2 regions of the Gluconobacter sp. NFX36 genome follow, and region 2 is predicted to be linked to the other one. Evidence: predicted binding sites of a transcription regulator. Region 2 holds the regulator's gene; the other holds the start of a gene.
What was found. The regulator HrcA, encoded in region 2, represses chaperone genes, less so after heat shock. The targets are predictions, from matches to a motif close to GTTNGCACTCNCNNNNNGNGAGTGCNAAC.
Positions count from the first base shown of each region.

Region 1: the regulator HrcA is predicted to act here: its motif matches at 2,919-2,947, upstream of groES (co-chaperone GroES).

Region 1 covers NZ_JAGEKJ010000002.1:130,323-145,575, forward strand. Annotated here, with positions in the region: gene J4P41_RS02440 (S-methyl-5'-thioadenosine phosphorylase) at 1-757, shown strand, start outside; gene J4P41_RS02445 (DUF2934 domain-containing protein) at 804-1,190, opposite strand; gene J4P41_RS02450 (SDR family oxidoreductase) at 1,193-1,933, opposite strand; gene J4P41_RS02455 (dienelactone hydrolase family protein) at 1,942-2,655, opposite strand; gene J4P41_RS02460 (DUF4169 family protein) at 2,698-2,892, shown strand; gene groES (co-chaperone GroES) at 3,022-3,312, shown strand; gene groL (chaperonin GroEL) at 3,364-5,001, shown strand; gene J4P41_RS02475 (TonB-dependent receptor domain-containing protein) at 5,246-8,185, shown strand; gene J4P41_RS02480 (ATP-dependent DNA helicase) at 8,306-11,206, opposite strand; gene J4P41_RS02485 (lysine--tRNA ligase) at 11,408-13,027, shown strand; gene J4P41_RS02490 (lysylphosphatidylglycerol synthase domain-containing protein) at 13,033-15,132, shown strand; gene J4P41_RS02495 (MarC family protein) at 15,129-15,253, shown strand, end outside.
Region 2 covers NZ_JAGEKJ010000009.1:87,502-102,754, reverse strand. Annotated here, with positions in the region: gene J4P41_RS10800 (penicillin-binding protein 1A) at 1-1,750, opposite strand, end outside; gene J4P41_RS10795 (aldo/keto reductase) at 1,842-2,726, opposite strand; gene hrcA (heat-inducible transcriptional repressor HrcA) at 2,790-3,860, opposite strand; gene rph (ribonuclease PH) at 3,944-4,654, shown strand; gene rdgB (RdgB/HAM1 family non-canonical purine NTP pyrophosphatase) at 4,654-5,253, shown strand; gene J4P41_RS10775 (hypothetical protein) at 5,262-5,693, opposite strand; gene J4P41_RS10770 (amidohydrolase family protein) at 6,027-7,397, opposite strand; gene J4P41_RS10765 (ABC transporter ATP-binding protein) at 7,488-9,326, opposite strand; gene nth (endonuclease III) at 9,448-10,128, shown strand; gene J4P41_RS10755 (ComEC/Rec2 family competence protein) at 10,136-12,217, opposite strand; gene J4P41_RS10750 (NADPH-dependent F420 reductase) at 12,376-13,101, opposite strand; gene J4P41_RS10745 (cupin) at 13,098-13,685, opposite strand; gene gltX (glutamate--tRNA ligase) at 13,898-15,253, shown strand, end outside.

The DNA of each region.
Region 1 (15,253 bases), on a different contig from region 2:
TTTCGGAACATTCGAGGGCGTAAAATGCGTCTTCCTGCCGCGTCATGGCCGTGGGCATCCAATCCCGCCGTCACGTCTTAACTTCCGTGCAAATATTGATGCTCTGAAGCGCTCGGGCGTGACGGATATTCTGTCGCTCTCAGCTGTGGGCTCTTTGAAAGAAGAGCTGCCACCAGGCCGTTTCGTGCTCGTCGATCAGTTCATTGATCGCAGCTTTGCGCGCGAAAAGAGCTTCTTTGAGACGGGATGTGTGGCGCATGTCGGCATGGCTGATCCGGTATCCAGCCGTCTGCTGGATGTTCTGGAAGCGGAGTCCCGTAAACTCGATATTCCGGTGACGCGCGGTGGCACTTACATCGTCATGGAAGGCCCGCAGTTCTCAACGCGTGCCGAGAGTGAACTCTATCGGTCCTGGGGATGCTCGGTCGTGGGCATGACCAACATGCCGGAAGCGAAACTCGCCCGTGAAGCTGAAATGACATACGCCACTGTTGCGATGGTCACGGATTATGACTGCTGGCACACCGAGCATGACAGTGTCACGGTTGAGGCTGTTGTGAAGGTCATGAAGGGGAATGCGGATAATGCCCGTCGCCTCGTGAAGGCTGTGATTCCCGTTCTGGGGCAGAAGCGCCCGCTGGATCTTTCCGCCGAGCGTGCGCTGAATTTTGCGATTATCACTGCGCCTGAAAAGCGTGACCCGGCGTTGGTCGCCAAGCTGGATGCCGTTGCAGGTCGTGTTCTGAACAAGGCCTGATGTGTCTGCCGCCCGCTTTTCAGGCGGGCGGCAACGGGGAGGGCAATCAGGGGCCTTCCTGCTTTTCATCAATCTGGGCATATCCCGGTTGACCGGCATCAGTGCTGGGATCATTCATCAGTTCACGCTCTTCTTTCCGGTCTGCAACGGGGAAATGGCGCCGGTCGCCCTGATCCGTGCTGCGCTCGGGGAATTCGCCCAGATTTTCCTGAAGGCGCGGATCTTCGATTTGAATATCCGCCAGTTCTGGCGGCGGCAGGTCTTCAACAGGGATGCCTTCCGGTACGCCTTTGATGGAAATCAGATCTGTTGCTTTTTCCAGATAGGCTTCCGGCCCACCGTCCGGCTTTCCATCGGCTTCCCACAGCAGTTTGGCCTCGCGGCGAATAGCCGCATTACGTTTCGGGTCGGCTTCAAGGGGGTTATTGCTCATGATCAGAATTCCTGAAGGGTTGGGCGCAGAACAATCTCGTTGATGTCCACGTCGTCAGGCTGGGAAATGGCAAAGGCAATGGCTCGTGCTACGGACTCTGCCGGAATGGCCATTTTGTAGAAGTTTTCGACTGTCTTGCGGCTCTCGCTGTCACCGCTGCCAGCCTTGAGTTCGCTCTCGACTGCGCCAGGTTCGATGGATGTCACGCGGAACGCGTTGCCTGCTTCCTGGCGCAGGCCGTCGCTGATGGCGCGAACAGCGAATTTCGTTCCTGAATAAACGCTGCCACCCGGGGCAAACACCTTGATCCCTGCCACGGAAGACAGGTTGATGACGTGTCCCGAACGCTGGCGCTCAAAGATGGGAAGGGCCGCGGCGATCCCGTACAGAACGCCTTTGATGTTGATGTCGATCATCCGGTCCCACTCATCGACCATCAGTCGCTTCATGGGGGCGATCGCCATCAGGCCCGCATTATTGATCAGAACATCGAGGCGGCCGAAATCGCACTCCACAGCTTCGACGACCTGCGAGACTTGCTCTCGGTTCGTGACGTCCAGCGTATAAGCCCGCGCGGTCTGTCCTAACGCTTCAAGTTCTGAGACGATTTTGTCCAGCCGCTCCCGTCGTCGGGCGGCAATAGCGACGTAGGCGCCCCGGGCCGCCAGGTAACGAGCTGTTGCCTCACCAAGACCGCTGCTGCCGCCCGTGATGAGAACGATCTTTCCTGCAATGCCTTCCATGATGGACCTCATGCTCTTTTGAGATGGTGTTTCAGGAAGGCAACGCTACGGCTCCAGGCGAGATCACGTGCATCCTGATTAAAGCTGGATCGTTCCGGACAACCGAAGCCGTGACCGGCTTGATCGTAGAGGAAGACCTCCACTTCAGAGCGTGCTGCCCGGATTTTTTGAACATCGGCTGGAGGAATGGATGCGTCTTCACCGCCAAAATGCAGTTGTGTGGCACAATGGGGGGCAGTCTCGCAGTGATTGGCAATACCGCCGCCATACCAGCCAACGGCCGCATTGAAATGATGCGTCCGTGTTGCTGCCAGCCAGGCGATCAGGCCACCCCAGCAGAAGCCAAGGACGCCCACAGGACGTTGATCGTCATTTTCGCGAAGTTTTTCGGCGCAGGCTGCGAGGTCCTGCTGGATCAGGTCCGGTGAAATTCCGCTGCGAAACTCCAGGCCTTCCTTCAGGCCTGCTTCGTTATAGGCGAGAACCGTATGGGGTTTGACCCGGTCAAATAAAGCCGGGGCGAGGACATGGAAACCCTGTTGTGTCAGTTCCGAACAGACCTCCCGGATATGTCCGGTCAGGCCAAAGATTTCCTGTACCACAACGATCGAGCGGGGGGACTCGGGGGAGCCGGTTTCCCAGGCTTCAAATTCATGTCCGTCAGCCGCCTTGAGGCGGATCATGTGACCTTCAACCTTTTCTTGGAAATGCTTGTGGTTCATTGAGTTCTGTCCAATCTCTGTAACGCCGGAAAGGCAGGTGCCATGAGCGACGTCATCAATCTCCGTCGGGAACGCAAACGCCGCAAGTCTGTCGAGGATGCGAAGGACGCTGAAACTAATCGTCGTCTATTCGGGCGGACGAAGGGGCAAAAAATGGCAGATTCTCTTGAGAAGAAGCGTCTCAAAACCCTTCTGGATGGCAAGAAAATTTTTTCCCTGAAGGATGATGGTTCTTGACGAAAACAGTCGTTGGGACTACCTCTCTTGGCACTCTCGATGTGGGAGTGCTAACTGCGCTGCAGTCATTGAGCGCGTAACCCGGCCGCGTCGCTTTGTAGAAGGGCACGGCCTAAAATGGAGCAATCCATGACGACTTTTCGTCCCCTGCATGACCGCGTTGTGGTCCGTCGCCTGACTGGTGAAGAGAAGACCGCTGGCGGCATCATCATCCCTGACACCGCCAAGGACAAGCCGACCGAAGGCGAAGTCGTTTCCGTAGGCCCTGGCGCCCGGAACGAGCAGGGCCAGATCGTGGCTCTCGACGTCAAGGCTGGTGACAAGGTGCTGTTCGGCAAGTGGTCCGGCACCGAGGTGAAGATCGACGGCGAAGAGCTGCTGATCATGAAAGAGAGCGACATCATGGGTGTGATCGGCTGAACAGCCGTCCCCGTTTCCTCTCATTAAAAGACCTCAACAGGAGATAAGAACATGGCTGCCAAGGACGTAAAGTTTGGTGCCGATGCCCGCGACCGTATGCTGCGTGGCGTTGATATTCTTGCAAATGCCGTCAAGGTAACGCTGGGCCCGAAGGGTCGTAACGTTGTCCTCGACAAGAGCTTCGGCGCACCGCGCATCACCAAGGACGGTGTCTCTGTCGCCAAGGAAATCGAACTGGCTGACAAGTTCGAGAACATGGGCGCTCAGATGGTGCGCGAAGTCGCATCCAAGACGAACGACCTCGCCGGTGACGGCACGACGACCTCCACGGTTCTCGCACAGGCTATCATCCGTGAAGGTGCCAAGGCTGTTGCTGCTGGCATGAACCCGATGGACCTGAAGCGCGGCATCGACAAGGCTGTTGGCGTTGTTGTTGAAGAGCTGAAGAAGAACAGCAAGAAGATGACGTCCCCTGAGGAAATCGCTCAGGTCGGTACGATCTCTTCCAACGGTGAGCGCGAAATCGGTGAGATGATCTCCTCTGCCATGCAGAAGGTCGGCTCCGAAGGTGTCATCACAGTTGAAGAAGCCAAGGGTCTGCACACGGAACTCGACGTCGTCGAGGGTATGCAGTTCGACCGCGGCTACATCTCCCCGTACTTCGTGACGAACCCGGAGAAGATGACGGCCGATCTCGATGCGCCGTACATCCTGATCCACGAAAAGAAGCTCTCCTCGCTTCAGCCGATGCTGCCGCTGCTTGAGAGCGTTGTGCAGTCCGGTCGTCCGCTGATGATCATTGCTGAAGACGTTGACGGCGAAGCCCTTGCCACGCTGGTCGTGAACAAGCTGCGTGGTGGTCTGAAGATCGCTGCCGTCAAGGCTCCGGGCTTCGGTGATCGCCGCAAGGCCATGCTGGAAGACATCGCGATCCTGACGGGTGGCCAGGTCATCTCCGAAGACATCGGGATCAAGCTGGAATCCGTTACCCTCGACATGCTGGGCCGCGCCAAGAAGGTTCACATTGAGAAGGAAAACACCACGATCGTCGAAGGCGCTGGTAACAGCGAAGACATCAAGGGTCGTTGCAACCAGATCCGCGCACAGGTCGAAGAGACGACGTCTGACTACGACCGTGAGAAGCTCCAGGAGCGTCTGGCCAAGCTGGCTGGTGGCGTTGCCGTCATCCGCGTCGGTGGTAGCACCGAAGTGGAAGTGAAGGAGCGTAAGGATCGCGTTGACGATGCGCTGCACGCAACCCGCGCTGCTGTTGAAGAAGGTATCGTTCCGGGTGGTGGTACGGCTCTTGCCCGCGCTTCTGTCGCTCTGAAGGGCCTGACCTTCGACAACGATGACCAGCGCATCGGTGGTGAGATCGTTCGCAAGGCACTTCAGACGCCGCTGCGTCAGATTGCTGAGAACGCTGGCGAAGATGGCGCCGTGATTGCTGGCAAGGTGCTCGAAAACGACACCTACAACTTTGGTTTCGATGCTCAGAATGCTGAGTACAAGGACCTTGTTGCGGCTGGCATCATCGATCCGACGAAGGTTGTCCGTACGGCTCTGCAGGATGCCGCTTCGGTGGGTGGTCTGCTGATCACGACGGAAGCTATGGTTGCCGAACGCCCAGAGAAGAAGGCTCCGGCCGCTCCGGGTGGAATGGGCGGCATGGGCGACATGGATTTCTGATCCGGTCGCGCCTGATTTTCGCCCCGTTTCAAGGGGCGGAGATTGCGTCAAAAGATTACAAAAAGGGCCGTTCCACGAAGGTGGGGCGGCCTTTTTTGATATGTGCAGGGCGCATATGTGACCCTTATGCAACGCCTGTCACAGAACCATCATGTAACGACTGTAACCACGGTAACTTGGGGTGACATAATCGTAACGATCCGTCTAAAGGACTCCACCGCCTTTAGAAGGATTTCGTTTCACTATGATCGTATCGCGTCGCAATACGTTACTTTGCGCATCGGTGCTGGGGATGGGAGCGCTTTCTAGCGTTGCTCATGCTGCAACCGAAAGCACTCACACGTCCTCACATGTGCGCCACAAGACTGTGACCCATAGTCCGGTGCGTTCTGCTGCGACGCCTGCAACAACAGCACCAGCATCGGTGATTCGTCCCGTAGCGGCTCCGCAGTTTAATGCACCTGTAGCGGTCAACCGGAGCCACGTCCTTCGTTCCATTAATTCGGAAACGCAGGAAAGCGTTGTCGTCACGGGTTCAGCGCTTGGAACTTCGAATAACACCAACGCAAATCCCGTGCAGATTGTTACTTCGAAACAGATTCAGCAGACGGGTGCGACGACACTTTCTGACTTTTTTCAACGGTTGCCGTCCGTCGGGTCCAGCAGTCAGCAGAACACTGATACCAACGGTGGTGGTGGCGTAAGCTGCACGGATATCCGTAATCTGGGTGCAAGTCGCGTCCTTGTGTTGGTGGATGGAAAGCGAGCTGCGCTGAATAGCGGTAGTGCCTGTTTTGATATGAACGCCATTCCTGTACAGCAGGTGGCAAGTGTCGAAATTCTTAAAGACGGTGGCTCTGAACTTTATGGCGCAGATGCTGTTTCCGGCGTTATTAACATCAAGCTGCGGCATGATATTGATAGCGGTAATATCACTATTCGGGGTGGTATAACCGGACATGGGGATGCTCCGCAGGGGATCATTTCCGGTTTTAAGGGTTTCAATTTTGATCATGGTAAGGGGAATGTAAGCCTTTTTGGGCAGTACATGACGCAAGGGGGGGTACGTCAGCGTAACCGTTCATGGTCAAGCAATCCTCAGATTGGTGATGATGCAAATCCTGCCAATAATGCGTTTGGTTCTAGCTATTCTCCTTATGGGGCTTTTTCATACCAAGATATCAATCAAAACAATCATTACTATCACAGTGACCTCAATGGGAATCTTGTTTCTGGAAGGAAGCGCTATAGTTTTGCTCATGATACATCCTTAATGAATCAAATTCAGGATGCATCTTTGAATGGTGATGCCCATTACGATTTTGACAGGCATTTCTCGCTGTATTCAAACGTTATGTATTCACACACGAATTCCATGACGAATATGGCCGCCGAACCTGTTTATGGTTCTGTACCACAGGGTGGCCCATATCCCACGGCTATTACTGTTCCGGCAGATTATCCTGGTAATACAACCGGCGAAGATTTGACTATGACGCGTCGGATGACCGAATGGGGGCCGCGCGAGACGCAGACAGCAAGTGATACGCTGACTGCTAAAGTAGGTGCGCAGGGCGATATTTATAAGGGCTGGAAGTATGATATTTCTTATACTTACGGTTCTAATATGTATAAGTATCAACAGAGCAATATCGGTAGTTATCCGGCAATGCTGCGGATGTATGGCCTAAAGCCAACTAGCTTTGGTGATCCAAACTCGGGTATGGCTTATGATCCAAGTGTGTGCAGTTCTTCTCCGAACTGCGTACTGTCTAGTCCATTCTCGGCGCTCTCTCCTGCTGCAGCTCAATATTCAAATCTCGATACTGTTAGCAATGGTCACTACCAGTTGCGTGACTTAAATCTGCGCATTCATAATAATCATGTTGTGAAAATGCCTTGGGCGCATGGTGGTGATATTGGTATCGCTTTGGGCATGGAGCATCGAGGGGAGCAGCTGACATATAATCCTGACCCGGCTCTTCAATCCGGGGTCGCGCTGACTAATCCTCAGGGTGTAACTTCAGGTGGCTTTAATGTGACAGAAGGCTATCTTGAAGGAAAAGCACAACTTCTCAAGGACGCATTTCTCGCTAAAGATCTGACAATCGATGCTCAGGGGCGCTATTCATCCTACAATACATTTGGTAGCGTCAAGAACTGGAAGGCATCTATAGACTGGGCTCCGACACGGGATGTTCGTTTCCGTGGAACGATCGGGACATCTTTTCGTCAGCCATCAGTTTACCAGTTATATGGTGCGCAGGCTCTTGGTTTCCCATATGCTAATGACCCCTGTGAAAATCCTTCAAATCCAACAGTTGTTGCGAACTGCGTAAAAGCAGGAATTAAAAATCCTGCTACGTTCCAGCAGCAAGGAGGCGGTCAGGTGCCGACACTTTCTGGCGGTAATACCAAGTTGCAGCCGGAAGCTGGACGCACCTATACGTTTGGTGCCGTTATTACGCCGCGTTGGATTCCTGGCCTTTCAACGTCTGTGACATTTTGGCACTATAACGTAAGCTCAAGTATCGGAGCGCTTCCAACGAACTATATTTTGAACAATTGCTACAATGGTTCTAACCCAGAGCTCTGTAACTCTATAAGCCGTTCTTCCGACGGTCAGATTTCTCAGGTCTCGGCTCTTGATCAAAATCTTGGGACAACGAACACGAGTGGTATTGACTGGGATTTTGATTACCGCATTCGCTTGACGGCTATGGATTCTATTACAATTAGCAATAATCTACAAAATCTAGTTAACTATTCGCAGCAACAGGCTCCTGGTGGTCAATACTACCATTATACTAACGCTATTTTTTATCCTGGAGGGACCTCCAATCCTCGTTGGCGTGATTATGCCACAGCCACGTGGCAACACGGTGCCTTCTCCTTTACTTATATGGCAAATTATACTGGTGGCATGCGTTATAATGACACCTCATCATTTATGCATTTGAATGATGATAATAATTGGGGTCGTGTGAAGGTTCCTGCAATCGTACAGCAAGATATCTCTGTTGGATATCGATATCATTCTTGGAATATGACAAGTGGTATTAATAATATCACAAACAAGGCGCCGACATTCTTCCCAGATGGTGCAACGAACACTGACACCTCGACTTATTCGTCTTTTGTAATGGGTCGTAATTTCTGGTTGCAGATCAGCAAGGACTTCTAAGAGATTTCCTTGGTGCAATGTGAAAAACCGCCGCTCCGAAAGGTGCGGCGGTTTTTTTTATTTCAAGTACAGTATCTGGGAGCTTTTCCTCGTTGGGAAAATTGAGTGAATGCGAGGCGGTCAGGAAAGGTTGTGGGCTGCAGGTGCTAGAAATTTCCGGATATCCTTCAATGTCTCCACAAGGCTGAGGCGTCGGACTTCGACGCCTTCGGGGAATGCTGAGAGAAGGCGGGAAGGCATGCGGCGATCCAGCATGACGAAAACGCCTCTGTCGTCGCCCCGTCTGATTAATCGGCCGAAAGCCTGTCTGAGGCGCATTCTGGTGATGCGGTCGTCATAATCACTAGGGCGGCCTTCCGAGAGCAGGCGTCGGCGTTCCCGATGAAGAATGTCGGGGCGAGGCCAGGGCGTTTTTTCAAACACTACCATTCGCAGGGCTTCTCCCGGCACATCGACGCCATCGCGCATGGCGTCTGTTCCAAGCAGGCAGCTATGGGTTTCGGTGCGAAAGACGTCCACCAGGGTTGCGTTGTCCATTGCATCCACATGCTGGGCGTAGAGAGGGAAGCCCTGCGTTTCCAGCGGTTCGCTAATGCGTTTGTGGACTTCTCGCAGTCTTCGGATTGCCGTGAAAAGTCCTAGAGCGCCGCCACCCGCAGTCTCGAACAGGGCACGAAAGGCATGGGCCAGAGACGCGATTTCAACTGAGACGTCTGTGACGACATAAGCGCGCGTCTGCTTTGCGTAGTCGAACGGACTCATGAGCGATGCCCGGATTGGCGGCTTCATGAAATGCGTGGCGCCCAGGCGAAGTTCGGCGGCGTGCCAGCTTTCTTCTCCGTCTTCAGGACCAGTTTGATCCCGAAGTGTGGCGGAGGTTAGCAGAAGGCCATGAGCCGGTGTCTGGATGGTAGACGCGAATGGAATGGTCGGGTCCAGCCAGTGCCGATACAGCCCAACGTCGTGGTCACCCTGAGTGGCCCGGGTTCGAGGTAATCGCTCGGTGCGAATGAAGTCGATATGGACGGGTGTGATGTCAGCTTCCGGAGGTGTTTGCAGGGCGTCCAGCATCCCTACCCATCCTGTCACGCGACTAATGGCGCGACGATGAAGTGTGCGAATGAAGGCTTCTATCCGCTGGCGCGTTGGGGCTTCCATTTCGGGATCATCTTCGACCTGGGCTTCAAGCCGTTTGGTCAGAAGGATCAGCGGCTCCTGCAAGCGGCGGAGCGCACGAGAAAGATCCTCAGCAGTTTTCCGGACGGCATCATTTGTCGGATGAAGATCGCACTCCGTGGAGATGTATCCGGTCTCATGCTGCGGGTTCTGGGACCTGCGGGCTTTGAGTTGCTGATCCAAGGCTTGAAGGAACAGTTCCGCAGGATTGTCGAGTTCAGGTTCTTCCAGTGGCAGAAGGGATGGAGCATCCTCTTCGGCAAGAGGAGCGTCCGGGCCACTTTTCAGTCGCGTACTCCAGCCGGGTGCCGGAAGTGCGCGGGCCGCCTGCAGGACAGCATGAAGCGGGGCATCAATGGCAGGGATGCGTTCGACAAGATCATCCAGTCGTCGCAAGAGCCCTCGCGCACGCGATCGGCTACCTTCCGCACCCAGGAGCCATCGTCTCAGTTCAGCAGCTTCTAGGCCTGAGAGAACGGTTGCAAAAGCACTATCGGCGGCTTCTGGAACATGATGGCCTTCGTCAAAAACATAGCGCGTGGGGGCTGCGTCTTCGTCCGGCAGGCCCGGAGGAGCCAGGGAAGCCCAGGCGGCCTGAGACATGACGAGGGCGTGATTGGCCACAACCAGATCGGCTTGTCTTGCCCGGCGGATACCGTGTTCCACGAAGCAGGCCTGATAGTGCGGGCAGGCAGCATGGATACACTCGCCACGTCGATCAGCAACGCCGTAGAGCGTGCCGTGTCCGAAGAGTTCCCCGAACCAGCCCGGAAGATCGCCACCCATCAGATCGCCATCGCGGCTGGCCTCTGCCCAGCGGGCAAGAAGGGCGAGGGGCAGGAGGGCTGCTGCGCCGTCGTTTCCACGGGATGTGGCGGTATTGAGAAGATCTTCCATGTTCAGAAGGCAGAGATAGTTCTCACGGCCTTTGCGAACGACGACCTTTTGCCGAAGGGTGGTCTCATCGGGATAGAGGCGATGAAGTTCCTGTTCGATCTGTCGCTGAAGATGACGCGTATAGGTGCTGACCCAGACGGCACCGTCATTCTGCTCGGCCCAGAGGCTTGAGGGCGCGATGTATCCCAGTGTCTTGCCAGTGCCTGTTCCGGCTTCTGCTAAAACGACGTTGGGTGAACCCAACGTTTCCCGAGGCTCAAAAGCGGATGTTGCGACTGATGCAAAATCAGCCTGACCGGGACGTTCTTCCGCGCCTTCACCTAAAATCTGGCGTAGTCTTTCGCGTGCTGCACGAGGAGAGACGGGTTGACTGCTGGGTGCAGGGCGGGGGGCTGTTTCCTCCCAGCGAGGGAGGCGTCTCCAGATGCGGACGGCATCGAAAGGATGCGCACTTCCCGGGTCTGAGGCAGAGCCAATGGCGTCTGCAACTTCGCCACTCCAGATCCACCCAGCACGGGTGAGGGGGAGCAGAAGCGCACGAAGACGCGCGCCTTCCGGCGTGTCCGCTTTGGCACGCAGTCTGCCAAGAAGATTTTCGCATAGAAGAGGAAGAAGATCGGCCGTTACGGTTTCGGGAGGTGTTAGCCCGAGCGCAATGGCCAGTCCTCGTGGCGTTGGTGCCACGGTTGTCGCTGGAAGGACGAATAGGAACAGGTCCAGAAGGTCGAACCAGGGAACCGGCTGTGACAGAGGTGTCAGGTCCAGTGCCCGGAGAGCTGCCGGCCCGTGCACCAAAAGGGGTGGGGGAAGCTGGGATAATTTTTCCCGTGCCTCTTCGGCTGACAGATCCAGAAGTTCTCCGTCTGGCGTCAGAAGAGACGACAGGCCCCGCCGTGCAATCAGGGCGGGAGCATCAAATGGCGACGGAAAAGAAGGGGCTGGTGGCATCTCCTTCAGTCTAGCGGGAAGGTGCGGAGGGGGCGAGAGGTTTCGGGAACAGATCGTGAAAGGAAAGGCCAGCGGCTAGAATGAGATCGTCAAAAACAGGGTCTGACATATTTCGTCACCATTTGAGGCGTGTCGAGAAACTCTGCTTCTGCTCGTATTGCTTGACCCGGGATACGTGTCTGCCTACTTTTTCCGGTAATCATGCACAATTCCAGTTCACAAACCTTTCCGTCCCTCGCACCGGATGCGCCTCTGCCCAAAGCATGGCCATTCGAAGAAGCGAAAAAAATCGCCGCGCATGTGGGTGAGCGCGATCCGAAAATCCCGGCCCTGCTTGAAACAGGGTACGGACCATCCGGGCTGCCGCATATCGGCACGTTCGGCGAAGTCGCTCGGACAACGTGGGTTCGGCAGGCTTTTGAAGCTCTGACTGGCCGTCCAACCCGTCTTCTGGCGTTTTCGGATGACATGGATGCCCTGCGCAAGGTGCCGACAAACGTGCCTCAGCAGGAGATGCTTGCGAAGTATCTTGGCCTGCCGCTGACCCGTATTCCGGATCCGTTCGGTGAATACGAAAGCTTTGCGGCCCATAATAACGCCCGTCTGCGCCAGTTTCTGGACAGCTTCGGCTTTGACTACGAATTTGCTTCCGCGACCGATTATTATACCGGTGGCACATTCGATGCTGCGCTTCGTCGTATGCTTGAAGTGCATGATGAAGTCGTCGCGACCATTATTCCGACGCTTGGGCCTGAGCGCCGTGCAACATATTCCCCGGTTCTGCCGATCCACCCTGAAACTGGGCAGGTGATGCAGGTTCCGATCATCAAGGTTGATCCGGATGCCGGGACGGTTGTCTGGAAAGACGACGCTGGGAAGACGTTTGAAACGTCTGTTCTGGGTGGTCATGCCAAGATGCAGTGGAAGGCCGATTGGGCCATGCGCTGGTATGCTCTGGGTGTCGACTACGAAATGTCCGGCAAGGATCTGATCGATAGTGTGAAGCTGTCCTCGAAGATCTGCCGCATTCTGGGCAAGGAGCCGCCTGCCGGGCTGACCTACGAGCTGTTCCTTGATGCTCAGGGGCAGAAGATCAGCAAGTCCAAGGGTAATGGCCTGTCTGTCGAGGAATGGCTGCGTTACGGTACGCCGGAAAGCCTTGCGCAGTACATGTTCCAGCAGCCTGCTCGCGCAAAGCGTCTGTTTTTTGACGTGATTCCGCGTGCGACGGATGACTATCTGACACTGGTTCAGAAAGCTGAAACGCAGGAACCAGTGGATCTGATGGCTAATCCGGTCTGGTTCATTCACGGTGGAACGGTGCGGCCGGAAGAGACAAGTCCCGTATCTTATACGGCACTTCTCAACCTTGCGAACGTCGCGAACGCGGACAACCCGGAAACTCTCTGGAAGTTCCTCCGCCGCTATGACGAGACGCTGTCACCGGAAACGCATCCGTATGTGGACAAGCTGGTTCGTTGCGCTCTGACCTATTTCCAGGAGCAGGTTTACCCGAACAAGACCTATCGCGATCCGTCCGAGAGAGAGCGCAAGGGCCTTGAGGATCTGGCAACAGAACTGGAAAAACTTCCGGCTCAGACACCGCCGCTTGAAGTGCAGGACGTGGTTTTCGAAGTGGGTAAGCGTTACTTCGAAAAGTCTGAACTGCGGTCGTGGTTTGGGTGTCTTTACGAAGTGCTGTTGGGTCAGAGCGAAGGACCACGCTTCGGAATTTTTGCATCGCTCTTCGGTTTGCCGGAGACAGTTGCCCTTATCCGGGGCGCGCTGGCCCGTCCGGTAACCGGGGCCATTCAGGCCTGACGCCGATGTGCCCTCACAGGGAAGACGACTGGCAGGATGACGCTCTCGCCCTCGAAGAAGAGGGTGAGAGCGGATGCGTTAAAAGTCGCTGGCAACTTCTGCTGACGCGTGCCCCCGCTGTTGTCGGGCTCGTGCTTCTGGTGGCGGCTGTCGTAGTGATCTGGCGTGAACTGCGTCATCTCTCCCTGCATGACATTCTCAGAAGTCTGGGGGATATTCCCTCAGGCGCTTTGATTGCGGGGGCAGGTGCGACAGTTCTGTCGTATTTCATCCTGTCGTTTTACGACCGGCTGGCCTGTCTGCATGTGCGTGCGAAGGTGTCTTTCCAGCGATCTGCCTTTGCTGCGTTCTGTTCTTATGTCCTGTCTCACAATCTTGGATGTGCTGCGATTTCCGGCGCAGCTGTCAGGTTCAGGCTTTATCGCAGTTGGGGGGTCGCTCCGGGCGATATTGCTCAGATTATTGCGTTCTGTTCGGCAACGTATCTGCTCGGAACCATGGCTCTGGTCGGGGGTATTCTGACTCTGGAGCCACATGCCATCCCCGTACTGTCTCATCTGCCGTCCTTTCTTTTGAGACTTGCAGGATTAGGGCTCTGGGGTGTTTTGGCAGCGTATGTCGTGCTGTCCCGTGTGCGTCGTCATGTCAGGATCTGGCGCTACACGATTGAAATTCCACGGACTGGTATTGCGATTTCCCAGATTGCTGTCAGTGCGGCCGATATGGCGGCAACAGCCTTGATCGCATATGGCGTTCTGCCTCCACTACCACCGGAAGCGCATTTTGGTTTTGGTACATTCCTGGCCATTTATATTGCGTCTTACACGGCTGGCTTGATTGCCAGTGTGCCCGGTGGGTTAGGCGTTTTTGACAGTGCCATGTTGCTGGCACTCCGCCCCTACCTTCCGGTTCCGGAAATCATGAGCGCCATTCTGGTGTTCCGCCTGTTTTATTACATCATTCCGCTTGTGCTGGCGGGCTTGATGTTTGCAGGGCATGAACTGTTTCTGCGGGGTGAGCAGGCGCTCGTGTCAGCGGGGCAGGCGCCACGTCGTATCCGGCCGAGCCAGGTGGTGCGGGAGTCTGAAGCGGATTTCTCTGTCACTGTTGCGACAAGCGTTCAGGCTGTCGCAGGTATTCTTCTGGTTCTTTATGCTTTGGCGGCTGAATTGCCGCCGCTGCACACCTCACTTGGCGCTGCAGTGTCCCAGATTGCGGATCTTTTTCTGACTGTCAGCGGCGTGGCTTTGGTCGGTTTGGCACTGGGACTGTCTCAGCGAGTGGCACTGGCATGGAAAGTGTCGCTGGGTGTTCTTGGGGCGTCCGTCGTTCTGCTGGTTCTACGTCATGCACCATGGGAGGCGCCAGTTGCACTTGGGTTGGTGATGCTGCTGATTGCGCCCTTCCGGAACTGCTATTATCGGCGTGCACAAATCCTTGTCGCGCCCTTGACGCCTGCCATGCTCGCTCCCGTTTCTTTGTGGGCACTGGGTTTGCTGGGTGTGGGATGGGTAGCGTTGCAACGTCATCTCGGTCCTATCTGGTGGCGTTCAATGATTTACGACGCACACACCGCGATCGGGCGCTGGTTTTTGGCCATTTCTGCGCTGTGCGGGCTTTTCGCGCTCTGGTTTGGAATGCGCCGGACGCGCATCCGCTTTGAGGCGTGGAACTCAGAAAATGAGCGGCGTTATCGCAGTCTTCCGCATGCTTTGCAGGAACTGGGGCGTCGTCGGCCCAGTGGTCTGCTGCATGATGAGGCCGGACGTGCGGCCATTCCGTTCCTGCGTACGGGCCAGTTTATCATTGGTCTGGGCGATCCGGCTGGTTCGGAGCGGAACTGTATTGCCGCAATCTGGAGATTAAGGGATCTTGCCCTTCAGGAGGGACGCAAACTTGCGTTTGTCCGTGTTGGTCAGTCTCTCATGGCCGTCTATAATGATCTTGGATTAACGGTTTGCCCGGATGGGAAGGCTGGAACCATCTGCTGTTTTTCTGAGGATTATCGCATGATCCGGGCGTTTCTGAGTGGAGAAGAGCGGCAGGCTCGCAAGAAGCGGCCGGCAGGACGTCCTGAAGCGGCTTCAGGCACCGTAAGTTCATGAGTCTGCCGCCAAGTTTGGGTAATGCGGTCAACAGTTGGTTGATTGCTTTCCCGGCACTGTTCTCGATTATCAATCCGCTTGGTGCCTCCTTGATTTTTGCTCAGGCGACACAAGGGCGGAC
Region 2 (15,253 bases):
TGAGCACTGTCGTTTCGACCGCGCCCAGAGCAGCGGGGAGCACATGCGGCATCTGATCCACGAGACCTGCCTTGATAGCCGTATCCGCCACAGCCTTCATACCCAGATGGGCAGCGACACGGATCGTCACAAGGTTGCGGCTCTCACGCAGCGCGTCATGAAGGGTCGTGGGGCCCCAGTTGTCATGCTCGTAGTTCTTAGGGTGCCAGTCTCCATAAGAAACCGGAGAGTCGTCGAACTTCTCGGAGGGGGAAATTCCCTGCTCCATGGCCGTCAGATAGACGAAGGGCTTGAAAGACGAACCCGGCTGACGCAGCGCCTGTGTCGCACGATTGAATTGACTTTCGTGGAAGGACCAGCCACCGACAAGGGCCAGCACGCGCCCGGTTCGGACGTCCATCGTCACGACAGCGCCTTCAACCTGCGGAATCTGACGCAGGGCAGCGGAACCACTTTCCTGCGGTTCGATCATGATGACATCGCCAGCACGCAGCGGGTGCATCCGTCTGGCCCATGAGAGATCCGTCGCCAGAACCGGACCGGTCTTTGAGACGCCCTCTTCGATCCAGCCGACTTTGGAGCCTCCTGGCAAAACAACGCCCAGACGCCACTCACGCAGCATTCCGGCTGGGGGCGAAACCCTGTTCAGGCTGTCTTCCCACCCTTCAGCGTCAATTTCGTCCAGATGACGAACCGGGCCGCGCCAGCCACTGCGGCTGCGGTCATAGTTCATCAGCCCTTCATGCAGCAGCTTCGTGGCCGACACCTGAAGCGGCTGATCCAGACTTGTATGAACTTCAAGGCCACCCTGAAGGGCCTTGTCTTCGCCATACTGGCTAATCAACTGGCGGCGAACTTCCGCACCGAACCATTCGGAATCCGGAAGAGGGCCGAAACGCTGCTTCTGCTGCGGAACCAGTGGCTCTTTCTTGTCCTGCTCCGCCTGCTCGCGGCTGATGACGCCGTTATCGGCCATCAGATCCAGCACAATGTTCCGGCGCATCAGGGCCGTTTGCGGGTGCAGGAACGGGTTGTAGTTCGTCGGGGATTTGGGAAGAGCAGCCAGAGAGGCGGCTTCCGCATCATCCAGCTGATCGAGCGGCTTGTTGAAATAGGTCTGGGCGGCAGCTGCAACACCGAAGGCACCATTCCCCAGGTAAATGCCGTTCAGGTAGATTTCGAGAATCTTGTCCTTGGACAGGACCTGCTCCATCTTCATCGCCAGCAGGGCTTCCTTGATCTTGCGATCAATGGTCAGGACGTTGCTGTTGAGCAGCATGACCTTGGCGACCTGCTGCGTAATGGTGGAGGCACCAAGCGGGCGACGTCCGTGACGGGCGAACACGTCCGTCATGCCGGCACGGGCAATGGCCATCACGTCCACACCGCCATGGGTGTAGAAGTTGTGATCTTCCGTGGACAGAAAGGCGCGCTTCACCTTGTCGGGAATGGCATCAATCGGAACGAAAATCCGCCGTTCGTTGGCAAGCTGGGCCATGAGCCGCTCGTCGGACGCATAGATGCGGCTGACTGTAGGCGGTTGGTAGGCCCGCAGACTGTCCACGCTTGGCAGATCAGCCACAAGTTTGGCGTATGTGGTCCAGCCGAGCACACCCACGCCCGCAATGCCAACCAGCCCAACGCCGGCAACAATCGCAAGAGACTGGCGGAAACGACGGAAACGTGGGCCACGAGGCATACTGGCCCTGGGGTCCTGCGGATTACGGGAGCGAATGGAACGGCGCGTCATGAAATCTGCATAGCACTGAAACGAGCCGTTCGTCGCCCCCGCTGAAAAGGGTCATTTTGTGACGGTTTTCAGCGGCTCGTGATCATTATGGTTACGCTGCGGTTTTCTGCCAGACGTCCTGACCTTGCCGATCCAGCATAGCGAACTCTTCATCATTGAGTTTCAGGGACGCTGCCCGGACATTGGATTCCAGATGTGCTCTGCTGCCTGTCCCCGGAATAGGCAGAATGACTGGCGAGCGTTTGAGCAGCCAGGCAAGGGCAATCTGGCCCGCATCCGCACGATGCCGATGAGCGATCTTGTCCATGTCAGTGCCCGGTTTGGCGAGATCCCCAGCGGCGAGCGGCGCCCATGGGATAAAACCGATGTTTTCCTTGGTGCAGAAATCCAGCACGTCTTCGGACTTGCGATCCACAAGGTTGAAGCGGTTCTGCACGGTGGAGACCGGAAAATATTTCTGCGCGAGTTTGATGTCTTTCACGCTTACTTCCGACAGGCCCACATGCCGGATCAGGCCTTCTTCGCGGAACTTCGCAATCGCCTCAAATTGCTTTTCTGCCGGACAGTCCGGCCCGATACGATGAAGCTGCCAGAGATCTATGCGCTCCACGCCCAGTCGTCGCATGGACATAAGGACACACTGTCGCAGGTAATCGGGATTTCCCACTGGTTTCCAGATATCCGGGCCGTGCCGGGTCAGGCCGCCTTTCGTAGCGATGACCATCTTCTTGTAGGGATACAGCACTTCGCGGATCAGGTTTTCCGAAACGAACGGACCGTAGGAATCCGCCGTGTCGATAAAATCCACGCCAAATTTTGGAAGGCTTTCGAGGGTCTGAACCACTTCCTCGTGGTCTGGCGGTTCGTCCCAGATGCCCTTGCCGGTAATGCGCATGGCACCAAACCCGAGGCGATGAACCTTGAGGTCACCACCAATGAGGAACGTACCGGACTTCTTTGCGTCAATCGTAGCCATGGACTATTTCCTTTCCGATGGACGCGGGATTCAACAACGCAAAGGCGGAAGGGTTGCAGTCAACTATCCCAGCAGGCGCCCGACCATCCGGGCCGTGTAATCCACGACGGGAACAATCCGCCCGTAATTCAGACGTGTTGGCCCGATGACACCGATGGCGCCCACGATTTTCTGAGCCTCATTCCGAGCTGGGGCCACAATCATTGACACGCCGGACATACCGAACATGCCACTCTCGCTGCCGATATAGATCCGCACCCCTTCCGACGCGTCTGCGAGTTGCAGAACCTGGAGCATGGTTTCCTGTGTTTCCAGATGATCGAACAACATCCGGATGGTTGTCAGACGCTCGATTTCGGTAATGTCTGCCAGCAACTTGCCCTGACCGCGCACGAACAGCGTTCCACCATCCGCGTCCCATGTGGCGAGGCCGCTCTCAATCACGCTGGCCGTCAGAGCATCAAGTTCATGACGGTTGGCATCCATTTCCTTGCTGACCCGCTCCCTGAGGGTGCCGAGCGTCAGATCTCCGAGATGGGCGTTCAGGTAGTTTCCCGCTTCAACCAAGGCGGAATGTGGAAGGCCGGGCGGTGTTTCGATAATCCGGTTTTCCACCTGCCCGTCAGAACTGACGAGCACGACAAGCACACGACCCGGACCGAGAGCAACGAACTCGATATGCTTGAGGGTGGCATCGGACTTGGGGGCCAATACCAACCCTGCGGCAGATGACAGCCCGGACAGCATGGAAGATGCTTCCGCCAGTGTGTCCTGATAAGAACGCCCGTGAATTTCCAGACGGCTGTCGATACTGGCGCGATCTTCTTCTGTCAGAGCACCAAACTGGAGCAGTCCCTCCACGAAGAGTTTGACGCCCTTTTCCGTTGGCAGACGCCCTGCGGAGACGTGAGGGCTGAAGAGCAGTCCTGCACGGGCAAGATCTGCCATGACGTTGCGGATCGTCGCAGGGGACAAGGCTGGATTGAGGCGCTGTGCCAGCGTTCGGCTGCCGATCGGCGCACCTGTTTCGACATATTCCTCGACGATTTCCCGCAGGATCGCAGCTTCCCTGTCCCCAAGCCCGGACGGAAAGGAGTTCGACATGCGGAAGAAGGAGGGGTCAGGTCTGATCATGGTAAAACTGTATGTCGGGGCTGGAAGCGTTCTCGTCAAACGCGCTAGAGGCAGGGCTCGCTTCTGAGAGAGGATTTTTTCGCATGACAAAGCGTCCGTCCGGCCGCGCCCGCGACGAAGGTCGCCCCGTATCCATTGAGCCAGGCTTCGCCCGCCATGCGGAAGGGTCTGCGCTGATCCGGGTTGGTGGAACGGAAGTGCTTTGCACGGCGTCAATTGAGAACAAGGTGCCCCCTTTCCTGCGCAACAAGGGACAGGGCTGGATCAATGCCGAGTATGGCATGTTGCCCCGCGCCACGCATCAACGTGGGCATCGAGAGGCCTCCAAGGGCAAGCAGTCAGGCCGCACACAGGAAATCCAGCGGCTGATCGCCCGTTCCCTGCGCCCGTGCGTCAATCTCAAGAAGCTGGGCGAACGGACGATTACTCTGGATTGCGACGTCCTGAATGCCGATGGCGGCACACGCTGTGCGTCCATTACCGGCGCGTGGGTAGCGCTTTCCCTGGCGTTGCGAAAAGCTAAGCTCACTTCCGTCATCACATCACAGGTCGCCGCTGTTTCCTGCGGGCTGACAGAGGCAGGAGCCGTGCTGGATCTGGATTACATTGAAGACAGCGCAGCACAGGCCGACACGAATTTTGTTCTGACGGCCGAGGGTGGCATCGTGGAAATTCAGGGTACGGCGGAAACGTCTCCCTTTCAGGACCATGATTTTTTTGAACTGCTGCGCCTCGCACGTCTTGGCACAGCCAAGCTGTTCGAAGCCCAGAATGCAGCACTGGAGACCCTATGATGCGTCGTCTGTCCCGTGGATCAAAAATCGTTCTTGCCAGCCACAATGCCGGGAAGCTGCGTGAATTCTCTACCCTTCTGGCAGAAAGCGGCATTACGGTCGTGTCTGCTGGGGAACTGAACCTGCCGGAACCGGAAGAAACGGCTGATACGTTCGTTGGTAATTCCGAAATCAAGGCTCTTGCTGCGGCGCGAGCTTCTGGCATGCCCGCATTGGCTGATGATTCCGGTTTCTGTGTTTCCGCATTGGGCGGCCAGCCCGGCGTCTATTCAGCGCGCTGGGGTGGACCGACCAAGGATATGAGCATTGCCATGGAGCGGGTGCATCGGGAAGTGGGCGATACGACCGATCATGGTGCGTCTTTCGTCGCGGCCCTCTGTCTTGCATGGCCGGATGGAGAAACGCAGTCGGTTGTCGGTGAGTGTCATGGCCAGACGGTTTGGCCTCCGCGCGGGGAACAGGGGCATGGCTACGATCCCATGTTCGTACCAGAAGGCGAAACGCGGACTTTTGCCGAGATGGCTGAGAACGAAAAGAACGCCCTCAGCCATCGTGGCCGCGCTTTTGAACTGTTTCTGAAGGCGTGCGTGGAAGGCTGAACCGCCTTCTATGTAACAGGAGACTGGGGTTCTTCATGAGGCCACAGGCGATAGGGGCCTTCCGAACAGATCTCCATGGACATCATGACGGCTGTGCTGCTGGGAGGACAGTCGAACTTCAGCAGGGCTTTGCCATTGGTCCAGCGCGCCAGAGGGCCTTGCTGCGGCCCCCACCCATCCACAGGGCAGGAGGTGAGATGCTTGGTGAGACGATGGGCACCAAACCCATCATAAAAAGTAAGGTCCCCTATCAGCACCCCACGGCCCTCAAACCGGCTGAAACCACTGTTCAATCGGGAAAGGATCCAGAGGCGCGGAGGAACTTCGGGAAGCATGAACAGAGCATGATGTCCCTGCCAGCGGGCAGGACGAATAAGGGCTCCATCCTCCAGAAGAAGATGGAGGTCAGGGTCAGGCGTTAAGTGTTCGACAGCAGGCATGCGCTCTTTCCAAGCCATAGGGGATATGGCTTTTTCTTGCGGTCGAGTGCGCAAATCTCAGACCGGTGACAGTTCTGTTGCAGATCATGGGTAAGGTTGTCCGATGGAAGGCTGTCATTCTCAGCCAGCATCCAGGTCTTGCCCACTCCGCAGAAACGAGGCCGTCCCGGAGTGGAAACGGCAACGAGGGATATAAAACAGAACACTGCTACCGTAAAAGGTGCTCCTGTAACGATTCTTACTGAAGATTAATGACGTTTCTACGCAATCGTTATTCCTGATGATCCATGTGAGAGCGGCTTCTGGTCCGTTCAAAGTCGGACAGAATGTCCCTCAATGCACAGGACCATGACTGACCAGAACGCCGCGCTGCCAGACCTGATCCACCTGATCGATATCGGCAATGGTTTTGTCTGGCGCGCCTCGCACGATGAGCAGATCGGCCCGACGCCCCGGCTGGATCACACCACGATCGTCCAGTTCCAGAAGTTCTGCGGCATTTCCAGTTGCAAGATGGATCGCTTCCAGAGGGGTCAGACCCGCTTCGACGGTCAGAGCCAGTTCACGATGTTCGGCAAAGCCAGGCAGACGCGTCGGCGCAGCCCCTGAATCCGTACCAAAACCGATTTTCACGCCGGCACGATAAAGGGTGAGCAGGTTCTTCTGATTCAGGACAACAGCCTTGTGGGAAGCTGCTGTGAGAGGATTGGCCAGTGTTTTCTGGCGCCATTCGGCATTGGAAAGCTGAGCCATGAGAACCGGGTCAATCGCGGCGGCGACGAAGGGAATATTGAGCAGGTCCGGATGCTCGGCGAAAAGATAGTTTGCTTCATCCAGATCCAGCGTCGCGATGTACCAGACACCTTTTGCCTTCATGGCGCTGATGAGCGCCTGATCGACTGGTTGATCCCGGACGCCATGGGCCAGAATATTGGCCCCGGCATCAACGACGGCCTTGGCAATATCGAGATCGTGGATATGCACTGCGACGCGGGTGTTGTGTTCATGGGCTTCGTCAATGACGGCGCGATAGATATCCGGCGACATTTTGGGAAGCGTCTTGCCGTTCGGGACGCCATTCCGGAAATCATCCACCCACAGCTTCACCAGATCCGTATGTTCCGCAACCATGCGGTCTACATCCTGACGGGCTTCCTGCGGCGTTGAAGGGCGATAGACCTGATCGGGACCAAGACCTTTGACCATTGCTGCCGGAGGAGCACCATTTGGCGCGCCAATTCCTTGATCCACGCCGAACAGATCGGCTCCCGGATTTTTTCCGGCATGCTGCTCTTTGCGCAGATCGTCGAAAAGCGGAGAGCGGTTCAGACCGAGGGACGTTACGGTCAGGACACCGTAGTCACTATACTTTTTGAGGGCTGCGAGAATGTTCTCACGGGTATAGTTGTCGCTCCCGCCAGACGTTCCCTTGATGATGCCGACATGACTGTGATCGCTGATGAGAGCGGGTAAAAGCGTTTTGCCACTCAGATCGACATGCTGTGCTTCTGCGGGAGCGGGACTTCCAACGGACACGATGCGCCCGTCGTTAATGACAACCGTGACGTTCTCGCGAACCGGGTCGCCCGTTCCGTCAATCAGGCGGGCATGATCGAACGCCACCGGTTCGGCCTGAGCTGAGAGTGCCAGAAATGTGGCTGGCGTGGTCAGAAGCAATCCGGCAAAGGCGGAACGAAGTGTCATGATGTGTTTCCCTCAGCAGCAGTCAAGCTGAGGGGAAACGTTCTGTCATGCAAGAAAGACCCTTACACTCTCGCAGATGTGAGCGAAACTTCAGCCTTCGAGCGACTGAAGTTCGAACAGGCGGCGATAGATACCGCCGTCTTTCGCCACAAGTTCGGTGTGGGTGCCGTCTTCTTTCAGTTCGCCACAGCTGAAGACCAGGATCCGGTCCAGTTCCATGACGGTTGAAAGACGATGCGCCACGACGATGACGGTGCGGTTCTTCATGAGGCGACGCATGGCCTCCTGCACAAGAGATTCCGATTCCGAATCAAGACTGGAGGTCGCTTCATCGAAGATCAGGATTGGCGCATCAGCGAGGAACGCACGGGCAATGGCGACGCGCTGACGTTCGCCGCCAGACAGCTTCACGCCGCGCTCACCGACCATCGTGTTGTAGCCTTCCGGCAGACGTTCAATGAAAGCGGCTGCATTGGCCTGACGGGCTGCTTCCTTAATCTCCTCCAGAGACGCGCCAGGGCGAGCATAGGCAATGTTTTCCGCGAGTGTTCGGTGAAACAGGACCGGCTCCTGCGGCACGATGGCGATGTGAGACCGCAGGGAAGACTGCGTGACCTGCGCAATATCCTGACCATCCACCGTGATGCGTCCGCTGTTCACGTCGTACAGGCGCTGAAGGAGTTTGGTCAGAGTGGTCTTGCCTGATCCGCTGGGTCCAACGAGAGCCACCCGTGAGCCGGGTGCAATATCAATGTTGAGATCCTGATAGAGCGGTTTATCCTGTCCCGGATACTGGAACATGACGTGCTCAAAGTGGATTTCACCCTGCGTGAAGCGAGCCTCTTCCGCATTGGGCGCGTCCTGAATGGCGGAATCACGGCGGAAAATAGCGATGAGTTCTTCCATCTCGTTGACGGAACGCTGCACCTGACTGACCTGCTGTCCCAGATCGCGCAGATAGCCCTGCACGAGGAACATCATGGTCAGCACATAGGCTACATCCCCCGGGCCAGCCTTGCCCTGCCACCACAGCATGACGGCCAGACCGATCATGAGCATCCGCATCACGAGAGAGGCCAGTGCCTGAATGTTGGCACTGTTGGTACCCCGGAGCCATGTGCGGAGCGTGCGCTCGCGCCAACCCTGAACGATGGTATCCAGCCGCTTTTCTTCGCGGAGTTCTGCACCAAACGCTTTGACGACCGGATTACAGGTCACGGAGTCTGCGATGGCGGCACCCATCTTCGTGTCCCATTCATTGGAAGCACGGGCGCTGGGAGCGACGTAGCGGAGCGTGAGATTAATCGAGAGCCATGCGAACAGAACGACCGACACCGCCAGAACGGAGCCCATGAGCGGCGAGCGGAACATGAGAACGGCCGTTGTGCCGCCGAGAACCATGACTTCCGGGCCAATCATCAGCAGAAGTGTATCGTCCAGCGTATCAATCGCCCACATGCCACGGGTCAGGCGGCGGACGGTTGAACCGGCAAAGGTGTTGGCGTGCCAGTCCGTCGAGAACCGCTGCACCCGCTCGAAAGCCTGATTGAGCACCTTGTGCATGATCGCAAGCGTGAGGTGCGAAATACCAACAAAAGAAGAGCGACGCCCGTACAATCCGATCAGGCCCAGCGCGATCAGCCCACCAACCATCAGGAACGCATCGTTGCGCAGGCTCAGAAGCTCATCGGTTTTTGGAATCGTCGGCCCGGCGGCATGTTTGGAAATATCCGAGACGAGACGGCCCGCCAGAATCGGTGTGACGACATCTGCCAGTGTGGCGAGGGCCACACCAGACAGTGTCCAGGCCAGCAGGACCGGATGTGCCAGCCAGCGGCGGCAGACAAAGGACAGGACTTCTGTAAAGGAAACGTCGATTTTCCGGCCTTCCTGTTTCTGGCCGGTAAGATGCGTAGAAGTATCGGACACGAAGAGCTCCGCCGTTTTGTCCCTCAAGGACAACGGCCTGATGGCATGAAATTTTCAGATATTTGGCCTATCTTGCCGGACAGTCCGGATCAGACGCAACAGCCCGCGCGGAGTTTCAGCCATGACAGACGCCCCTAGACCCATGAGCAAGGCCGCGGCCAAGGCTTTCATTACCGCTCTGGCCGAAGCCAATCCGGATGCGGAAAGTGAGCTGATCTTCCGCAATACGTTCGAGCTTCTGGTAAGTGTGGTGTTGTCTGCTCAGGCGACGGACAAGTCCGTCAATAAAGCGACCAAGGGGCTGTTTGAACACGCGCCCGATCCGAAAAGCATGGCAGAACTCGGGGAAGCCGGGATCGCGCAGTATATCAAGACGATCGGCCTGTGGCGCGCCAAGGCCCATAATGTGGCTCTGCTGTGCGAGCAGCTTCTGGAGCGGCATGGCGGGGACGTTCCAGCAGATCGCAAGTCTCTTGAGGCGCTGGCCGGTGTGGGGCGGAAGACGGCCAATGTGGTGATGAATGTTGCGTTCGGGGCCGATACCATGGCGGTCGATACGCATATCTTCCGAATTGGAAACCGGACCGGGCTTGCTCCGGGGAAAACGACCCGGCAGGTGGAGGATGGTTTGGTAGCACGTATTCCCAAGGATATGCTGCGCTCGGCTCATCACTGGCTGATCCTGCATGGTCGTTATGTCTGTAAGGCTCGCGCGCCTGAATGCTGGCGCTGCCCGGCAACCCAATGGTGCCTGTACCCAGACAAGCGTCTCACACCACCACGAACCAAAGAAGCGGCCTGATCTGAACTTATTCCGCCTGAGCCAGTGGTAGGTTGGGCATTCCATGCGAGCCAACGGCTGGCACCCATGGCCGGTCTCCCCGCCAGCTTCGATCCGAGATCAGGACAGGCGCGCCGTGGCGGAGAGACACGGCATAGGCCCCATTCCTCCAGACAGAGAAACGGTCGATGAACGGGACGCCGGGGCAGGCAGTCCGGGCGGGCGATGCACTGATGAGCAGACTCACGCCCTGACAATCCTGCGCAGAGGGCGGAATTGCTCCGTCTGACGGATCTTTGGTCCGCAGAAGAAGTGTCTGTCCTTTGACAGTCATGCGGCAAAGGCTCTTCAGGCAGTCTGGAGGCAAGCTCCCCGCCGGAAGTGCCAGAGCCTGCTGCCAGTCCTGCAAGGTCAGGCGTTCCAGACTGCTGTAAGGACCAGCTTGCAGAACGCCGTCTGCCCGAACAGCGATCAGGCCAGCATCAGACGAGACCAAAATGTCCGGTCGAGGCACCAGCCAGATTGAGAGCAATCCTATTGTAATTGGTGCAAGTCCGGCGAGGCGCGCGCATCCTTTCCAAAGGCAGAGCAGGCACAGCCCTAAGAGAACGGTGAGCAGTGCCCAGCCGGGCATATGAGGCACGGGCTCATGCGCCAGCGGAAACGCGGCGACGGTTCTGGCGATGCGTTGAACGATCTGGATGCCCCACCCCATGATGGTCAATGGGAGCGCGGAGGCATGGATCGGCATGAGCAGCAGGGAGATCAATCCGGCAGGCATGATCCAGACGGCCGCCATTGGGACCGCAAGAAGATTTGCCAGAACGAACCACGGCTGGAAGGCCCCGAAATGCGCCATGCTGACAGGGAGCGTTGCCAACCCTGCGAGCAGACTTGTCAGGGACAGAGCCGTCAGGTGTGACAAGATGACACGCCCCGCTCCTCCCTCGCCTCTTAGCCTCGTGAGGGGTTCGCGAAGAGCTTCGTACCCCGCAATCAGACCCATCACGGCAGCGAAGGACATCTGGAAGGACACATCCAGCACCGATACCGGCGAGACCAGCAGAATGGCGAGCGCGATGATAGCTAGAGACCGCATGGACAGAACGCGCCGCCCCGTCAGCAAGGCCAGCGTAACCAGAACCGCCATGCCCAGCGCCCGGACGCTTGGAAGGTGCACGCCAGTCAGCAGGACATACCCAACGCCCACTGTCAGCCCTGCCAAAGCCGCGATTTCACGGCAAGGCCAGTAGAGGGCGAGGCGTTCGGATGCCGTCAAAAGGGCGCGGACAGACACTGCAACGGCCGCCATGACCAGCCCCAGATGCAGACCTGCAACGGCAAGAAGATGAGCCAGACCCGAAGCGGAAAATTCCTGTCGGGTTGTGGCATTAATGAGCCCGGTTTCGCCGACAAGCAGAGTGGCAGCGATGGCACCCGTCTGACCGGGAAGTATCGCTTCAATTCGGGCTGCGGTCTTCTCCCGGAGTGTTTCCAGACGGGATGAAGACTGACTGTTCAGAATACTCAGTTGCCCGAGCGCATATCCGCTTCCTGCGGTCCCGGAAAACCATGCTTCCCGCTGAAGGTCGCGTCCTCCGGGGAAAGAGGGTGAAGATGGAGGCCGGAGCATGGCTCGGATCTGGATGAGGCTTCCGGGTTGGGGAGAGGCAGGATCATCGTCCCGGAGTTTCAGCCTGAGCGTTCGTTTAAGCGGTGCCATTCCGGCATCTACGGGCGTGTCGAATGTGGCGTGAGCCAGAATGATCCGCCGCCCTCCCTCGTCGTCATCGGAATGGGGAGGGAGACTTTCCAGAGCAAGAACGCGCCCCGTGAGAATTGTAGCGTGCGTGGGAAGGGCAGGCATTGGTGACTGGCGTTTCGTCTGCCATGCGGCATCGAGATACCCACCTGTGAGCGCAAGAAGCAGAAACGCCCCAAAGCGGAAAAGAGGCTGGGTCCGGAAAAACCACCCTCCTGCTCCCGCCATCACGAAGCCGATCAAAGCAGGCCAGGCTGGCGGTGTGAAACGGGGAATGAGAAAAGCAAGAGCACCCAGGGCCATTACAACCGGAAGCCACCCGAACAGGCGTCGTCCCTGCTCCGCCATGATCCGCTCAAACCCAGAGACAGGCGGATAGCTGCCCTCTGGCACAGGAAAGAACGTGTTTTCCTCAGGTAGAAAAGGATCGTCAGAGTGAATAGGACTGGGCACGGCGCGACCGTAACGGATTTTCGTTCGTCAGGCGCGCGTGTTTTCAGCATCTCTTAATGATGAAGGTGCAGTGCACTTCGAAGACCAGCAGCATCACGTTCCAGTTCGAAGCCCGTGCTGCCCGGCTGGAACAGTTTTGCTGTGGCCAGACCACCTGTCACAACTGGATCGAGTCCAGCGGCATAAACAAGGTCTTTGACCTGCAATACTGCCGCTGTATCGTCCCCTGCGATGGGAACGGCCAGTTTCGGGTCTGGCCGGTGCGCTTCGGCACGCAGCGAGACCATGTCGATGGAGTTGAAAGCCCGCACGATATGTGCGGACGGAAAGTAGCGCTGAGTTGTAACGCCTGCCCCATCCCGCAATGCCACATCTGCGATCCATCCATCACGCCCGATATAAGGGTTGGCGACGTCAATCACGACCTTGTCGGTCAGTGTTCTGTTCAGATCACGCCCCAGAGCCGGAATGGCTCCATAGGGAACAGCCAAAACAACGATTGATCCGAAAGCCGCCGCCTGCGCGGGTGTCCCTGCGGAGGCCAGTGATCCCAGCGACGCGGCCAGTGTCGTTGAATCTGCCAGTGTTCTGGCAGAAACCATGACCTGATAGCCAGCCTGCACCCAGAGCGTCGCCAGAGTCCGCCCAACCTGACCAGCGCCAATAATACCGATTTTCGGTAACGGCCGAGGCGAATCGGCCATTGCCGTTCCACTGACGGCAGCCAGTCCTGCAACAGCAGCGAGGAAGGGGCGTCTTCGGAGCGGGAAGCTTCTCATGAAGGGTGCCACTCGCGTGAGAGTGCGCCGCTTTTACCCTGCACAGGGTCTGTCATCGGGAATGGCAGGGACTGGATCCGTGCAAGCTGTTCGGGCGTGGGCGCAGCGCGCAGGATGTCAAAGTCCTGCTCAGGGGGGTACGCACCGATCACGGTAAAATCGGCATCGGAGCCTAGATTGCAGTGACCTGTCCCAGCCGGAAGAAGCGCGATGTCTCCTCCCCGCACGTCCACGGTTCTGCCTGAGGGGCCACCTAGCATTAGTCGGGCCGAGCCATTGGAAAAACCAAGAACTTCGTGGCCAAGGCTGTGATAATGATGGAAGGCATAGACGCCGTTCCGCCACCGGGAGGGCCAGCCATTCCGGTTGAACAGATCCTCGTATACGCTCTCACGCCCCGATCCAGCCTCCAGGGCGTTGCGATACACGATGACAGGCAGACGGGAGTTGTTAGGCACCCAGTCGTTGCTGTGAAGTGTGAAAGCTTCAACACGGGCTGTGCTGGCGGAGGCCTTGCGGATGCGGCCATGTCCCATCGTCAGGCCCATGCCGGCCAGCATCACATTGAAATCACGCCTGTCCATGCTCGCCTCCAGCTCGGCCACTGTTGAAAATCCTGCCCTCAGGATAGGGACCCGACGAGCGGTGCAGGAAATCACACCCGCTTGAAAAGCAGGGATGTCCTGTATGTAACAGCCTTGTGACACCTGACTGCACACTCCAGAAAAACAACGACACAAATCATCCCAGAATGATGCGGATAGCCCCTCCCGCACGAGCGTGATATGAGAGCCGCATGACGATCCGTACGCGCTTTGCACCCTCGCCCACGGGCCTGCTGCATGTCGGCAACGCCCGCGCTGCCCTGTTCAATTTCCTCTTCGCCCGCCACCATGGCGGTGAGTTCCTCCTGCGGATCGAGGACACCGACAAGGAACGCTCCACGCAACGCGCTGTGGACGTGATCTTTGATGGTCTTGCCTGGATGGGGATCACAGCGGATGAGGAACCCGTCTTCCAGTCCGCCCGACAGGACCGTCATACGGAAGTGGCACTGGAACTGCTGGCCAAGGGTCAGGCGTACAAGTGCTACTGCACGCCCGAAGAACTGACCGCCATGCGCGAGAAGGCCATGGCCGAGAAGCGTCCGCCCCGTTACGACGGCACATGGCGTGACCGTGATCCATCCGAAGCGCCGGAAGGTGCGCCTTACGTCGTGCGCCTGAAGGCGCCGCGTGAGGGCGAGACCGTCATCAAGGATCTGGTGCAGGGCGAAGTTCGTGTCGCCAACGTAGAAATGGATGATCTGATCATCCTGCGCTCCGACGGCACGCCGACCTATCTGCACGCCGTGGTCTGTGACGACCATGACATGAACATCACCCACGTCATGCGCGGTGACGACCATCTGACGAACACGTTCCGTCAGGCCATGATCTACCGCGCCATGGGCTGGGATCTCCCGCAGTTCGCTCATCTGCCGCTGATTCACGGCCCGGATGGCGCGAAGTTGTCCAAGCGTCACGGCGCGCAGTCCGTCGTGGACTTCCGCGAGGAAGGCTATTTGCCAGAAGCCCTGTGCAACTACCTGCTGCGTCTAGGCTGGGGTCATGGTGACGCGGAAATCCTGTCCCGCGAAGAGCAGATCAAGCTGTTCGATCTGGATGGCGTCGGTCGTTCCCCGTCCCGCATGGATTATGTAAAGCTGGCGCATCTCAATGGCGTCTGGATGCGTCAGGCGGATGATGAGCGTCTGACCAATGACGTCATGGAGCGTCTGCAGGGCCGTGAAGGCGTTGTTGCGGATGACCGCACACGTGCCCGGGTTCTGGCCATGATGTCTGGCCTCAAGGAACGCGCCAAGACACTGGTCGAATTGACGGATAACGCAGCCTTCGCAGGCTTCACCCTGCCCCTGACCTTCACGCCCAAAGCTGAGAAGCTTCTGGACGAGAACGGCCGCAAGGTCCTTGAAGGTGTTGGGCATGATCTGGCCGAACTGCCAGACTTTACGGCGGAAGCCATCGACGGCGCTCTTCGCGCCTATGCCGAAAAGAACGAGCTGAAACTTGGCTCCGTAGCCCAGCCGCTCCGGGCGGCCATGACAGGGTCCACCACGTCTCCGGGCATTGATCTGACGCTGGCGGCTCTT